Regions from separate parts of the Marinobacter sp. AN1 genome, predicted to be linked through region 2. Evidence: riboswitches for the same ligand, from Rfam matches in the RefSeq annotation. Region 2 holds a riboswitch; the other holds the start of a gene.
What was found. Region 2 has a riboswitch for thiamine pyrophosphate ahead of thiC (phosphomethylpyrimidine synthase ThiC). Riboswitches for the same ligand answer to the same signal wherever they lie in the genome.

Region 1: it holds a riboswitch for thiamine pyrophosphate, as region 2 does, so the genes downstream of both, thiB (thiamine ABC transporter substrate binding subunit) here and thiC (phosphomethylpyrimidine synthase ThiC) in region 2, are expected to answer to the same signal.

What each region holds. Positions count from the first base shown of each region.
Region 1 is NZ_CP110342.1:1,724,722-1,732,831, reverse strand. It holds gene rmuC (DNA recombination protein RmuC) at 1-203, opposite strand, end outside; gene LJ360_RS07925 (ATP-dependent zinc protease) at 400-1,224, shown strand; gene LJ360_RS07920 (inactive transglutaminase family protein) at 1,235-2,752, shown strand; gene LJ360_RS07915 (alpha-L-glutamate ligase-like protein) at 2,749-3,696, shown strand; gene LJ360_RS07910 (BCCT family transporter) at 3,817-5,406, opposite strand; TPP riboswitch at 5,694-5,788, shown strand; gene thiB (thiamine ABC transporter substrate binding subunit) at 5,862-6,872, shown strand; gene thiP (thiamine/thiamine pyrophosphate ABC transporter permease) at 6,874-8,110, shown strand, end outside.
Region 2 is NZ_CP110342.1:1,062,163-1,070,272, reverse strand. It holds gene LJ360_RS04765 (NUDIX domain-containing protein) at 1-215, opposite strand, end outside; gene thiC (phosphomethylpyrimidine synthase ThiC) at 746-2,623, opposite strand; TPP riboswitch at 2,704-2,817, opposite strand; partial or broken gene LJ360_RS04755 (TolC family outer membrane protein) at 2,906-4,356, shown strand; gene waaA (lipid IV(A) 3-deoxy-D-manno-octulosonic acid transferase) at 4,363-5,658, opposite strand; gene lpxL (LpxL/LpxP family Kdo(2)-lipid IV(A) lauroyl/palmitoleoyl acyltransferase) at 5,786-6,742, shown strand; gene LJ360_RS04740 (lysophospholipid acyltransferase family protein) at 6,758-7,669, shown strand; gene LJ360_RS04735 (glycosyltransferase family 2 protein) at 7,784-8,110, shown strand, end outside.

The DNA.
Region 1 (8,110 bases), 660 kb from region 2:
TCCAGCCGCTGGTGTTGAAGTTCGTGGTCATGGCGACTTCGCGCCAGATCATGGTCTGATTGCTGGTGCGCCTCCCTTGCCTCCGACATCTGACGCCGGACACGACTTAACTGGATACCCAGGGCAATGGCGACGATAATAAGTACAACAACGATTATCAGCGCCACGGGCTGATCGATAATCTGTTCCCAAAACGGCTTCAAGGCGACGTTCTCCTGCGATCTCCGGGCCTGTGCTTTTCATCAACTTACGGTTGCCAGTACTATACGCGAATTCCTCAACGCTGTGGCCGACAGGGCTGTTTGGTCACCGGGTTCCGATCAACCCCGCCATGGCGATTATCGAAGGCCTGCCACAGGCGATCGTGAAGTTACCGTAAACCCGAACGAGGGACCGTTCATGTATAATCCGCGCGACCTGGACAGTCAGAGAGATCCCATGTTGTCGACCTCCAAATTGCTCGCAGCCACACTGCTCGCCCTCACCACCCTGCTTTCCGGCTGCGCTGCAGACTCGGTTCTGGTGGACCGCTATGACATGCGGGGGCTCCAGCAATCGGTTGCGGACCAGAACGCCGACCTCGACTACCTGAAAACCGCCGGTGACCGCCACCACCAGGAGCTTTCCGAGCTTCAGCGTGAGTCGACCCGGCAGATTCTCGATACCATCAACGAAAGGGTAAAGCCGCCGGAATGCCCGCCTGTTCCCAAGGCACCTGTGTGCACCGTTGACCCTTCGACAGACACAGGCACCAGCGACCGGGTAAAGGGCAAGCTGGTCGTCGGGGAAGTGGAAAAGGCCCTCCTGGTCGGTCCCAACTTTATCTATGACGCGCGTATTGACAGCGGTGCGGAGACCTCCTCCATGGATGCCCGCAATGTTCGCCGTTTTGAAAGAGATGGCCAGGAATGGGTCAGGTTTGACATCCCCGTTCCGGGTAAGGAAGACACTTTCGAGACACTGGAGCGCAAAGTCGTTCGCAACGTGCGAATCATCCAGGCGAATGAAGAGGACTACGAGCGACGGGCCGTGGTTGAGCTTCAGTTCCGTCTCGGGGACCACGAACAGAAGGCCGAATTCACCCTCAGTGACCGGGCCCACCTGACCTACGCCCTGCTGATTGGCCGCAACATCCTGAGAGACGTCATGCTGATCGACGTGGGCAAGGAATACAGCACCGAACTGCCCCGTTCCATTCGCACCAACGCCATCCGGAACAACTGAGGCCCCTGTCTTGACACAGCGTTCCCGCTACCCCTTCTACCTCGCCATTTTCTTACTGATTGCCGCCGGCATCGCCCTGGCGGTGACCCGCCATGTGCAACTGGGCATTCCCTGGCTGGCAGGGGAACAAAAGCCGGTATGGATGGTGGAAGCACGCATTGATTTTGAGGCCAGTGGCGAGGAAGTCCTGGTCAGCCTTAACGTGCCGGATAACCCGCCGGGGTTTCGGGTTCTGTCCCAGCAGGCGGCATCACCCGGCTATGGCTTCTCGCTGATCGAAGATTCCGGTGACTTGCGTGCCGAATGGAGCATCCGCCAGGCGGAGGGTTCGCAGACCCTGTACTTCAATGTCCAGCTGACACCCGATGGTTCCACCGATGGCGAGATCATAACGGTTCCGCCAGAGCCAGAGGAGGTGTTCTGGGAAGAGCCACAGGCTACCGCGGTGGCCGAGATACTGGAGCGGGCCGCTGCCAAGTCCGCCAGCCCGGAAAGCATGACCCGGGAGCTGATCAAACTGATGCAGTCGTCCGAACCGGACCAGAACATCTCGCTACTGCTGAACAACAACCCCTACGTCACCCTGATCCAACGCATGCTCAACCAGGCCGGCATACCGGCCCGGGTGGCGGACGGCCTGAAACTGGAAGACGCCCGGCGCCTTCAACCCCTGCGGCCGTTCCTGCAAATCCACAACGGCGAACGCTGGCTGACCTTCCATCCGGAAACCGGACAGCAGGGGCTGCCGGACGATGTCCTGCTATGGCGCCAGGATGCGGATTCACTGCTGGATGTGATGGGTGGCGAAGACTCGCAGATCAGTTTCTCCATGCTCCAGCAGACGGTACCCGCCCTGCAACTGGCTACCCGTGAGGGCAGCGGCAACGGCCTCGGCTTTCTGAGCCTCTACGAACTGCCCATCGAGGAACAGGGCATGTTCCGTATGTTGCTGTTACTCCCCCTCGGCGCCCTGGTCGTGGCCTTTATGCGAATCATCATTGGCATCCGCACCTCCGGTACCTTCATGCCGGTACTCATTGCGGTGGCCTTTGTGCAGACATCGCTGATACCAGGACTGGTTGCGTTCCTCTCGGTGGTTACCGTGGGATTGCTGATGCGTGGTTACCTGTCGAGCCTTAACCTGCTGCTGGTGGCCCGGATATCCGCCCTGATTATCCTGGTCATCGCGATCACCACCGGTATCAGCATTATCGGATACCAGATGGGGTTCAATACCGGCATGACGGTCACCTTCTTCCCGATGGTCATTCTGGCCTGGACCATCGAGCGTATGTCCATCCTCTGGGAAGAAGACGGCGCGCGGGAAGTGCTGACCCAGGGCTTTGGCAGCCTGTTTGTCGCCGTGCTGGCGTACCTGCTGATGGACGCCCCGCTGGCCAGCCACCTGACCTTCAACTTCCCCGAGCTGCACCTGGTAACGTTCGGACTGGTACTGTTGATGGGTCAGTACACCGGCTACAAGCTGAGTGAGCTACGGCGGTTCAGTCCGGTGAGGGACTTTTCATGAGTGCATGGATATCGCCCTTCCGCCTGCGCAAGGCCGGTATCCTGGGGATGAACGAACGCAATGTGTCGTACATCGCCCGTTACAACGATCGTCGCTCCTACCCGCTGGTGGACGACAAACTCAAAACCAAGCTGTTGGCCGAAGAGTTTGATATCAAGACCCCCCGCCTGCGGCAGGTCGTCCGGCAACAGCATGAAATCAGCCACTTCAGTGACATGGCAGTGGACCTGGAAGGGTTTGCCATCAAGCCGTCAAAGGGCTCGGGTGGCAAGGGAATCACCGTGATCCAGCGCCGTGAAGGAGACCAGTACGTCAAAGCGTCTGGCGCCCATCTCACCTTGGGCTACCTGGAGCGGCATCTGAGTAACATCCTCGCCGGACTCTACAGTCTGGGTGGCACACCGGACGTGGCCATCGTCGAGGACCTGGTACGACCGACCGCCCTGCTCTCAAAATTTTCCTTCCAGGGGGTGCCAGACATCCGGATCGTGGTATTCCAGGGCTATCCGGTGATGGCCATGCTCCGGCTGTCCACCAGGGCATCCGATGGCAAGGCTAACCTGCACCAGGGGGCGGTAGGCGTTGGCCTGGACATTGGTTCCGGCCATGCGCTCAATGCGGTGCAGTTCAATCGCCAGGTCCTGCTTCACCCGGACACCGGCCTGCCCGTGAGTGACATCCGCATTGATGACTGGGACACCATGCTGGTAATGGCCGCCCGCTGCTATGAAGCAACCGGCCTCGGCTACATCGGGGTGGACCTGGTACTGGACGAAGTGGAAGGCCCATTGCTGCTGGAGCTTAACGCCCGCCCGGGCCTTGCTATCCAGATGGCCAACGGCAAGGGCTTGTTGCCACGCCTGAGAAATATCGAGTCCCTCAAACGCCCGCATTTCACGCCAGAAAAACGTGCAGCCTATTCAATGACCACATTCGGGGCCTGAAGCTCTCCACCACCACCCCCTGCCGTATCACCAGGCATTTCAGGCACCTCATTGCGGTCGCCTTCCAGGTATAAAAAACCGGGGCCATAGCCCCGGTTTTCATTACTGCTTCGGTGAAAGCTACAGCTTGCCTTCAGCCAGCAACAGCTTGCGCTCGTGGCTGAGCCCCTTGAACAGACCCCAGCACATGACCAGCAGGATTGCCGTAAATGGCAGGCCGGCACTAATAGCGGACGCCTGGATCGCACCAAGCGCATCGGAGCCGCCACCAAAGATCAGCGCAGCCGCGATGGCGCCTTCCATAACCACCCAGAACACACGCTGGGCTGTAGGTGCATCGGTCTTGCCACCGGCGGTGATACTATCGATAACCAGCGAGCCGGAATCGGACGAGGTCACGAAGAACACCAGCACCAGGACGATGCCGACAAAGGAAATAATCCCGGTTAACGGCAGATTCTCAAACATCTGGAACATGGCCAGGGAAACGTCTGTCAAACCGTCAGAGGCCAGTTGACCAACACCTGCCTGGATCTGCTCCAATGCCGTACCACCGAAACCACTCATCCAGACCACGGTAATCAGGGTCGGGATAATCAGCACCGCCGTAATAAATTCACGAACGGTACGGCCGCTGGAAACCCGCGCGATAAACATACCAACGAAGGGTGACCAGGAGATCCACCAGGCCCAGTAGAACACGGTCCAGCCATGGAACCAGGTCTCATCTTCGCGACCAAACGGGTTACTCAGGGGAACCACGTTGGCCACATAGGTTGACGATGTCACCCAGACGTATTCCAGGATTGCCATGGTGGGGCCGGCGAACAGGATGAACAGCAATAGCACCGCCGCCAAGATCATGTTGATATTACTGAGCACCTTCACGCCACCATCAAGGCCGCGGAGCACTGAAAGTAGAGCGAGGAAGGTAACACCCGTAATGATAGCCATCTGGACGTTGATGCCGGCAGATGTGCCGAACAGGTAGTCCAGGCCGGATGCGGCCTGCTGAGCGCCGAAACCCAGTGACGTAGCCAGGCCAAAAATGGTGGCGACTACGGCAAGCACATCAATGATGTGCCCCGGCCAGCCCCAGACACGGTCCTTCAGAAGCGGGAAGAAGGCGGAACGGATCGTCAGCGGCATACCCTTGTTAAAGGAAAAGAAGGCCAGCGACAAGGCAACCACCGCGTAGACAGCCCACGGATGAAGACCCCAGTGGTACATGGTGCCGCCCATGGCCATGCGGGCACCCTCAGCGGTGTTCGGCTCCGCATTCAGCGGTGTGCCGTACCAGTCTGTGTAGTAGGCCACCGGTTCCGCCACGGCCCAGAACATCAGACCAATGCCCATACCGGCAGCAAACAGCATGGCGAACCATGACAAAGTGGAGAACTCCGGCTTTGCGTCCGGGCCACCCAGGCGGATCTTGCCCACCGGCATGAAGATCAGCGCGATACAGAACACCACGAAGATATTGGCGCTCAGTACGAAGAACCAATCAAAATTGTTGATGATTGCATTCTTGGTCCCGTCCAGAAGCTCTTTCGCCCCTTCCGGAAACATCAGAGTGCCCACTACGAATACGATCACCAGAATCGCCGTAATGGGGAACACGGGTGCATGCAGGTCCAGGCCGAACGGATTGATATTGTCCTGGCCTGCCACGTAGTCTGTCTGGTATTCGTCTTTGACAACCTCGCCCACTGTGGAGCCTCCCATAGACTATGGCTTGCTACATTTCACGGGGGTAGATTCCTCCCGCAACGTTACACCGGCGCAATTTTATTGTTTTGAGCTCTAAGAATCAAAAAAGCCTCGGATGCCCATCGATTTTCCAGGCGCTGCAGCAAAATAGCGCTCTCCTGCTGGCTGCAAGGGCCGGTAATATGAAGAATAGTACAGGTTAAGGAAGTCATCCTTTCAGAAATCACAAAACCCCGTCACAACCCGTGACGGATCTGGCACCGACGACCATGATCGGGTTATCCTGCCAGGACTCAACGGGGTGCCCTGACGAAGGGCTGAGACCATACCCGCGGAACCTGATCCGGATCATACCGGCGAAGGGATTGAGCCTGCGATGACACACCATCAGCGCCTGTCCTCTACTGCACCCTGGTCACCCCGGCAACGCTTACGACCACACCAGGATGCCAGCGATGAACCTTCACCCGATACTGCGCGCTGCGCTGACTACCTTTATCTTTATCGGCGCGACCCAGGTTTACGGCCAACCAGTGCTGACGGTTTACACCCACCCGTCCTTTGCAGCGGAGTGGGGCCCCGGGCCCGCCATCAAGGAGGCTTTCGAAGAGCGCTGCAACTGCCAACTACAGTTCACCGTACTGGACAGTGGCGGAGCCATTCTCCAACGCCTGAGACTGGAAGGCGCCGGAACCAGCGCTGACCTGGTACTGGGCCTGGACACATCCACTATGGAAACGGCCAGGAAAACCGGCCTGCTGACACAACACCAGTTGTCACTCCCGGAACTGTCACTACCGGTGGACTGGCAGGATCCGGTTTTTGTGCCCTATGACTGGGGTTACTTTGCGTTTGTCTACGATACCCACCAGATCGATAATCCCCCCGAAAGCCTTGCGGCCCTGGTCGACGCCCCGGATGACCTGAAGATCATCATCCAGGACCCGCGCACCAGCACTCCCGGCCTCGGGTTGCTGCTGTGGATGAAGCACGTCTTCGGTGACCAGGCCGACGAGCGGTGGCAGCAATTGCAGGGCAAGATCCTCACCACCACCCAGAGCTGGAGCGATGGCTACTTCTCTCTGTTCATGAACGGGGAAGCGCCCATGATCCTGTCCTACTCCACTTCACCGGCATACCACATGGCGGTGGATAAGACCGACCGCTACCAGGCAGCAGCGTTCAAGGAAGGTCATTACCTGCAGGTCGAGGTCGCAGCTGTAACTGAAAGCTCGGACCAGAAGGCGCTTGCACGCTCGTTCCTGGCGTTCATGCTGACGCCGGATTTCCAGCGCCACATCCCGCTGAAGAACGTGATGTACCCAGCCATTAACCTGGGCGATGAGCTGCCTGAGGTCTTCGACCGGCTGATCCAGCCAACGCGGGCGCTGATGTTTTCCCCGGAAACCCTCAGGAATAATCGTCAGGCCTGGATCAACGAATGGCTGGATGCCATGACCCGCTGATATGCCTGCGATTATCCGGCCCGCGCCGCCGCTTTCCCACCGCAACTGGCAGCTGGCTCCCGGGTTGGTTTTTTCCGGGCTCATCCTGCTGCTGATGGGAAGTGGGTTACTGGCCCTGATCCTGCGCACTGAGAGCGGCCCCGCGGAACTCTGGCATAGCCCTTACCTTCAGGGGGTTATCCGGTTTACTGTCTGGCAGGCAACGCTTTCCGTTCTGGGCAGCCTGCTCATTGCCGTCCCGGTTGCCCGGGCACTGGTCAGACACCCCGGGTTTCCGGGGCGTAGCGCGTTGCTTCGACTGATGGAACTCAGCCTGGTGATGCCCACGATCGTGGCCGTATCGGGGCTGGTTGTGGTCTACGGGCGCAATGGCTGGCTGGCCGACATCACAGAATGGGCAGGTGGCTCACTGCCCTGGAACCTCTATGGCCTCACCGGCATCCTCCTGGCTCACGTCTTTTTCAATGCGCCACTGGCGGCACGGGTACTGGTGCAGAGCCTGGAACGTGTTCCCGTCAGCCAGCGCCGTGCGGCCAGCCAGCTGGGGCTTGGCAGCTGGCAACTTTGGCGGGTGCTGGACTGGCCTGCCCTTCGCCCGGTATTACCGGGCCTGGCGGCACTGGTGTTTTCCCTGTGTTTTACCAGCTTCGCCATCGTGGTCACGCTCGGTGGCGGGCCCGGAGCCACCACCATTGAGGTGGCCATCTACCAGGCGTTGCGATTCGAGTTCGACTTCAACCGGGCCGCGCTACTGGCCTGTGTTCAACTGCTGATCTGCGGCGGGCTCTGGTGGCTGGTCTTCCGTGGGAATCGGCACCAGGCGGTGCTGCCCGATCAGTCGTCGTCCGCTGACACGGCCTCTCCCAGAGCCGACAGCGCTGGTTGGCGGCGGATAACAGACCGTGTCCTTATTGGCCTTTTTACGCTGTTCCTGGCCCTGCCGGTGCTGGCCATTGCATTACGGGGAATCCCCTGGCTGGCCGGGGAGCTTGCCAACCCAAGGCTGGCACTCTGGGGCGCCACCTTGCGGAGCTTGGCGATTGCCCTGCCCGCTGGCTTTCTGGCGGTCGCCATCACACTAACCTTGCTCGCCGCAACCAATGTCCTGAAACCCGGACTACTACGCAGCCTCGCCAGCGTGTCCGGCTACCTGCCGTTGATCGTGCCACCCATTGTCCTGGGAACCGGCCTGTTCCTGCTGATCCAGCCCCGGCTCGGCATTCAGGGGTACGGGCTGC
Region 2 (8,110 bases):
ACTTCATCCCGCTCAGGGTCATAGGGCAGCACGCAGGTGGCGTCGCCACGAACGAACAGTTCGCGGGTAAATTCGGGCATGGTGGTGCCATCAAACCGCGGGTGGGTAAGCCACAGCTTGTCCATGCGGAAGAAGCCTTTAAAGACGGTCTCCCGCTTGTGGACCTGCACGTCGCTGGCCTTGAACTGGAAGGGTTCGGGCTTCTTTTCGGTCATGGTGGTTCTGGGGTTTCCGGTGGTATGGCGTGATGGTGAACGATAGCCGTTCGGGGTTTGGTATTGCAAGTTCGGTTTGGGTGGCTGTATCGCGCAGCTTTCAGGTCGCGGTGCCAGCGGTCGCCGGACGAGGATGCTTTTCGGGACACGCCGTGAATACGTCCCTGTAGGCTCTTCAAAAACGTCCATGTTTTTGAAGGTCCCGAAAAGCATCCTCGCCCGGCCCCCGTCTATCCTCCCGATATCGCGTGGCTTGCAGTTACACCGTCATGAACTGATCCCAGGCTCTTTCTGCCATTAGTTCTGCTCTGGCTATCAGCTCCCTTGCCTACACGGACTTGTGAAGTTTTTGTAACGGTATCTCGGAGTTCAAGGGGTAGCGGGTTGAGAACGTTTTTCGGGAGCGTCGGCAGCCAGGGATGGCTGCCGTCGAGCCCTACAGGGACGTACTTGCGGGGCGTCTCCCGAAAAATGTTATCGGCCTGCTGCCCCCGGCACCCAACCGACAGGCTGGAGAATTACCGAACCAATCACACCCGGTCGTAGATCTTCCCACCGGCAGCCACAAATTCCTCGGCTTTCTCTCGCATGCCAGCATCCACCGCAGACACCTCATCCAGGCCATGCTCCCGGGCATAGTCCCGCACCTCCTGGGAAATCTGCATCGAGCAGAACTTCGGTCCGCACATGGAACAGAAATGTGCCACCTTGGCGGACTCCTTGGGAAGCGTCTCGTCATGGAACGCCCGGGCGGTGTCCGGGTCCAGGCCGAGGTTGAACTGGTCTTCCCAGCGGAACTCGAAACGGGCCTTGGAGAGGGCGTTATCGCGGACCTGGGCGCCAGGGTGGCCCTTGGCCAGGTCGGCGGCGTGGGCGGCGATCTTGTAGGTGATGATGCCGGTTTTCACGTCGTCCTTGTTAGGCAGGCCCAGGTGCTCTTTCGGGGTCACATAGCAGAGCATGGCGCAGCCATACCAGCCGATCATCGCCGCGCCGATGCCGGAGGTGATGTGGTCATAGCCCGGAGCAATATCCGTGGTCAGCGGGCCGAGGGTGTAGAACGGCGCCTCGTCGCAGCATTCCAGCTGCTTATCCATGTTTTCTTTGATCAGGTGCATGGGCACGTGGCCAGGGCCTTCGATCATGCACTGAACATCGTGCTTCCAGGCAATCTTGGTAAGTTCTCCCAGGGTTTCCAGCTCGCCAAATTGTGCCGCGTCGTTGGCATCGGCAATGGACCCCGGGCGCAGGCCGTCACCGAGGCTGAAGGAGACATCGTAGGCCTTCATGATTTCGCAGATGTCTTCGAAATGCTCGTACAGGAAGCTTTCCTTGTGGTGCGCCAGACACCACTTGGCCATGATCGAGCCGCCCCGGGAGACGATGCCGGTGGTGCGTTTGGCGGTGAGTGGCACATGGTGCAAACGAACACCCGCGTGGATGGTGAAGTAATCCACGCCTTGCTCGGCTTGTTCGATCAGGGTGTCCCGGAAGATTTCCCAGGTCAGGTCTTCCGCAACGCCGCCCACCTTTTCCAGCGCCTGATAGATAGGCACGGTGCCGATGGGAACCGGGGAGTTGCGGATGATCCACTCGCGGGTTTCGTGGATGTTCTTGCCGGTGGACAGGTCCATCACCGTGTCGGAACCCCAGCGGATACCCCAGGTCAGTTTTTCTACTTCGTCTTCGATGGACGAGGTCACCGCCGAGTTGCCGATGTTGCCGTTGATTTTCACCAGGAAGTTGCGACCGATGATCATCGGTTCGGTTTCCGGATGGTTGATGTTGGCGGGAATAATCGCACGGCCCCGGGCCACTTCATCCCGAACAAACTCGGGGGTGATCTCCGGCGGCAGGTTGGCACCGAAGGACTGGCCGGGGTGCTGGTCCGCCAGCAAGCCGTTGGCCCGGGCCTCCTGCAGCTTCATATTTTCCCGAATGGCAACGTATTCCATCTCCGGCGTAATGATGCCCTGGCGAGCATAGTGCATCTGGGATACGTTTCTGCCGGGCTTGGCGCGCAGTGGCTTGCGCTCGTCCATAAACCGCAGGGGGTCAAGCTGCGGGTCTTTCATGCGGCGGCGAGTGAATTCGGAGGTGTAGCCGTCCAGTTGCTGTACATCGCCCCGCTCGGCAATCCAGGCGGCGCGAACCGGCGGCAGGCCCTTGCGGAGATCAATGGTGGCTTCCGGGTCTGTGTAGGGCCCAGAGGTATCGTATACCACCACGGGCGGGTTCTTTTCGCCACCCATTTCAGTGGGGGTGTCGCCCACGGTAATTTCCCGCATAGGCACGCGCAGATCGGCTCGGCTACCCTGCACGTATATTTTTCGTGAGCTTGGTAATGGTTTGATTGCTGCGGAGTCTACTTTTGCGGAGTCGCTGAGGTATGCTGGTAAGTCCGTCATGATCTGCTCCCGGATGGTCTTGTGGTATCGGGTCGCGTATGACGGAGTTGCGACAAATAGCCCTACAGGCATGGTGTCGCGGTTCATCTGGCCTTAATCCCTACGCCGGTATTATCCGGATCAGGTCGCGGGTTCTGCGTTGCAATCTCAGCCGATCGCCAGTTTATGGCGAATCAGCACCCCATCAAGACGCGATTCTGAATTCGTTTGTCCACAAAATACGTGGACTTAGCAAGTCTAGAGACGGGAACGATTATTGTCCATAATGGTCAACCAATACCTTTGGGTCATTGCCGGGCAGATTCCCGGAGTCAGTATTTCAGGAGAACCAATGAAAAACGTTTACTTCCAGGATTGATCAGCCTGCTCGCAGCCCAGCCTGCGTTCTCTCTGGATCTGATGGAAACCTATGAAAAGGCACTGTCCTATGACTCCGGCATTGCCTCGTCCCTGGCGCAGTTCCAGGCACAGCAGGCAACCAGCGATGTCAGCAAGAGCGCCCTGCTGCCCAAAATCTCGGCGGTTGGGTCAGCAAGCTACACACGTTTCGAGCCCAGGAATATACCCGGGGGGGCAAACGCCGATGAGCTGACGCGGCAACTCTTCTCGGGAGACAGTTATCGAACCTACCGCTACGGCGTCGAGCTGACCCAGCCACTGTTCCGGGCTCAAGACTGGTTCAGCTACGAAGCCAGCCAGTTCCAGACCGAGGCGGCCGAGGCCCAGTACAACCTGGCCCAGCAACAGCTGATTCTTGATGTAGCAACCGCCTACTTCGATGTCTTGCGCGCCAAAGACACCGTCACAACCGCCAAAGCAACTGAAACGGCCATCCAGCGCCAGTACGAACAGGCCCAGGAACGGTTTGACGTGGGGCTCATTGCCATCACCGAAGTCTATGAGGCGCGTGCCAGCTACGACGATGCCAGAAGCCAGCGCATCGCCGCCGACAACGACCTCAATGTGGCCAAAGAACAACTGGCCGGTTAACCGGAGAATATCCGGACGCCATGGAAAATCTCAGGCAGAATTTTCCGCTCGGGCGCCCCGAGCCTATGGATCCAACTTCGTGGGAAGCAACCGCGGTGGAGCAAAACTGGTCTATTCAGGCGGCCCTGAGGCAACTCAATGCCAGCGAAGCCAGCCTGAAAGCGGCAAAGTCCGGTCATTTACCAACTCTTGAGCTGAGCGCCTCCTACCAGGAAACCAGTCTGGAGAACGCCCTTTTTACTCAGCAAGAAGGCAACCAATCGATTGTCTCACTGTCACTGACCATCCCGTTCTACACGGGCGGCGGCACCCAGGCCGGCGTCCGGGAACAGCGCTCGCTGCTCACCGCCGCCGAACAGGACCTGAATACGGTGCGCCGGGACGTACGGGTGAATACCCGCAGCCTGTTCCTGACGGTGAACAACAATATTGAAACCGCCAACGCCTTCGAGCAAACCATCATCTCCCGCCGTAGCGCACTGGACGCTACCCGGGCCGGCTATGAAGTAGGTACGCGGAACATAGTGGAAGTACTGGATGCGGAGCGGGCTTACTACGTTGCCCTGCGGGATTACGCCAACGCCCGCTACGACTACGTGGTCAATACCCTGCAACTGAAACAGGCGGCCGGCACCCTGAGCCCGCAGGACCTGTTGGAACTGAACAAGTGGCTCAGCGAGACGGCGCCGGGCATTGAGGCGCTGGCCAATGAGGAAGAAACCCCGGACTCCCCAATGAAGTAAGCCGGATCAGGCCTGCCCGCCAGCGGCTGTGTTTCCGCCCTCCGGAGCAAGCCGCGCCAGCACGCCTTCAACCACCTGGTTGAGGGCGCCCCGGTTGGCTTCGACAGTCTCTAGCGCAGCCGTGCCAAGCCGGGAGGCCTCATCTGGATCCGAAAACAACCTCGCTACCGCCTCTCCCAGGCCTGCGCTATCTGACACCCGAACCAGGCCATGGTGCTCCTCCAGCTGCCGGTACACGGTCTCGAAGTTGAACACGTGGGGCCCGGTGATCACCGGCATCCCCCAGGCCGCCGGCTCCAGCGGGTTGTGGCCGCCTCGCTCGATCAGTGAGCCGCCCACGAAGGCAACATCTGCCGCGCCGAACATCACCATGAGCTCCCCCATGGTGTCGCCAAGATAGACCTGCGCCCCGGCGGCCGGCGGCTCCCCGGCCGAGCGCCGCGCCAGCGAGAACCCCCGTTGGCTGATCATGTTGGCCACCGAATCGAATCGCTGCGGGTGCCGGGGGACGATAATCAGTACGGCATCAGCAAAGGCCTCCCGTACCCTGGCGTGGGCCTCCAGCAGCTGCTCGTCTTCCCCCTCATGGGTACTTGCAGCGATCCATACCGGACGATCCTGGAACTCCTCGCGGAGCTCCTGGGACTGCTCTCGCACGGCGTCAGTGATGTTTACATCAAACTTGACGCTACCGGTCACCGAGATCACTTCTCCCCGTGCACCAATTTCACGGAACCGGCCCGCATCTTCATCGGCCTGAGCAGCAATCCAGTCGATTCGCCGCACCAAACCACGCGTCCATTCACCGAAACGCTGATAACCCCGGGCAGACTTCGCCGACAAACGGCCGTTAATGAGAAAGATCGGGCACTGCCTCCCGCTCACCCCGGTAATCATGTTGGGCCAGATCTCGGTCTCCATGATGACCAGTGCCCGGGGCCGGACACGCCTCAGAAAGCGTCTGACCGAACCCGGGGTATCGAAGGGCGCATAGGCATAGTGAACCTGGTCGCCAAACAGGGTTCTGGCCTGCGCTGCCCCGGTCGCTGTCATGGCAGTGACCAGGATGGGCACGTCGGGCCGGCGGGCCAGCAGCGCCTTCACCAGCGGAGCGGCGGCAATGGTTTCACCCACAGAAACCGCATGCACCCAGATCACCGGTTCGGACAATGCCGGAACCCACCCGAGGCGCTGCTGCCAGCCTTCGGAACTCGCCCCGTTGCGACGGGTGGACCACCAGAGATAAGCCAGGGCAAAGGGCAACAGCAGCCGATAACAGAGGGAATAAACGGTATGCAGCATGGAGGCTCCTGACTCGAACGTGAGGCCATTCTAACCAATTGACCTGCCGGTGACACCGGCGAACCGGCCCTGATAAACTCTCTCCCTTTGAGCCTCCTCATTGGCCCTTTGGAATCCTCGGTAAAACGTGAAGCGCAAACATCGCAAGAAAGAACGTGATCTGGATTACAGCCATTACCTTCATCCGCGCTGGTGGCCGACCTGGCTGGGTGTGGGCGCAATGTGGCTGATGGCTCGCCTGCCCTTGGGTATGCAGTGGAAAATCGGTAAGCTGATCGGCGAGCTGGCCTGGCGCTTCATTCCGCAGCGGAGACACATCGCCGAGACAAACATCCGCGCCTGTTTTCCCGAGCTCTCTGACAATGAACAACGAGCACTGGTCCGCAAGGCTTTCCACTCTAACGGCATTGGTTTGATGGAAATCGGGGTGGCCTGGTTCCGCAATGCGTCCGATTTCATGAACATTACCCGGGTTCATGGGCTTGAAAATCTGGATAAGGCCCGTGCCGGAGGAAAAGGTGTGATGCTTCTTGGCGGGCATTTCAGCACCCTGGACCTGGGTGGCTGCCTCTCCACCGAGGTCATCGAAGCGGACGTCATGCAGAGGGATCACAACAACCCGCTGATGAACGCCGTAATGACCCGGGCCCGACAGAGACGATATGGCGCCGTACTCGACTCCAAGGATTTACGAGGCCTGCTCAAGCGTCTGAAGGCCAATCGCACGGTCTGGTACGCCACGGACCAGGACTATGGCCGCAAGGGCATCGTATTCGCGCCCTTCTTCGGCATTCCTGCCGGCAGTATTACCGCCACCTCCCGCATTGCCGAGCGCAGCGGCTGTGCCGTGGTACCTTTCAGTCACTTCCGCCGGGACGACAAACCTGGCTATGACATTTACTTCCACCCGGCACTGGAGAACTTCCCGTCTGGCGACGACCTGGCCGACGCCACCCTCGTCAACCAGGCCATCGAGCGGGAAATCCGCCGCCAGCCTGACCAGTACCTGTGGATGCATCGGCGGTTCAAGACCCAGCCCAACCGGGATGACCCTGCCTTTTACGGCAAGAAACGCAAACGCTGAAGGACAATTCCACCTATGGCACTTAACAAGGCCTCCCTTGCCATCCTTGCGCTGCGACTGGCCGGCAAACTCTCCTTTGATATGGCGCAACGCATCGGCCGGGTGCTGGGCACTGTGGGAGGCTGGCTGCCAACCCGCTCCAAAAAGGTCACCACGGCAAACATCAGGCTGTGCTTTCCTGAGATGCCAGAAGACCAGCGTCGCCGCCTGGTTCGCTCCAGCCTGCGCCATACCGGACAAACCTTTATGGAAATCCCCCTGATGTGGGAGTGGCCGGTGGAGAAATGCCTGGGCCTGATCCGGGAGGTTGAAGGCCTCGAAATGGTGGACAGGGCACTGGCGGAAGGCAGGGGTGTGGTCCTTCTGGCCCCTCACCTTGGTAACTGGGAGCTGGCGGGTATTTATTTCTCCTCCCGCTACCAGATGGCAGCACTCTATAGCCCACCCCACATGGCAGAATTCGAAGACTACATGATCCGCGTTCGGGAACGGGCAGGCTCCACGCTGGTAAGGGGCGACCGCCGCGGCCTTGTGCGGATGGTGAGCATACTCAAGGGCGGGGGGATTGCCGGAATACTGCCGGACCAAAGCCCGGACAAGAACAGTGGGTACGCCTATGGCCCGTTCTTCGGACATAATGTACGCACCATGACCCTGGCGTCCAAGCTGATCGCCCGGTCAGGCGCTGCATCGTTTACCACCTTCGCAGAGCGACTCAAGGACGGGCGGGGCTTCCGTATGGTGATCCGCCCCACCGAACCCGGCATTGACAGTGCAGATCCGGTCGAAGCAGTAACCGCCCTGAACCTGTCGGTGGAAAAGTGCGTGCGGGAAATCCCGGAACAGTATCAGTGGGAGTACAAACGCTTCCGTCACCTGACGCCCGGAGAGATCAATCCCTACAACCCCAAAAAGCGCTGCAAGTAATCCGAGCCCGGCTCTATTCAATCGCCAACTGACTCCGCGATATCCCTGACGGGCAAGCCCGGGGCTGACTGTGTATAATTGCCGCTTGTTTTCAGCCTGAACCTGTCGGTACCTATGTCCCAGCACCAAGCAACACCGCAATCCATAGGCGTGGTGATCACCACCTATAACTCCCCTGCCTGGCTGGCAAAGGTGCTGACTGGCTATGAGAATCAGTCGAACAAGGACTTCCGGGTGATCATCGCGGATGATGGCTCAACCGACGAGACGCGTCAGCTGATCGAGCGCTTCCGTGACCGGGGCATCCTCACGATCGACCATGTGTGGCATGAGGATGACGGCTTCCGTAAATGCCAGATCCTGAACAAGGCGATCCGGGAAACCAGCTGCGACTACCTGATCTTCACTGATGGCGACTGCATTCCCGAACCGGGCTTTATT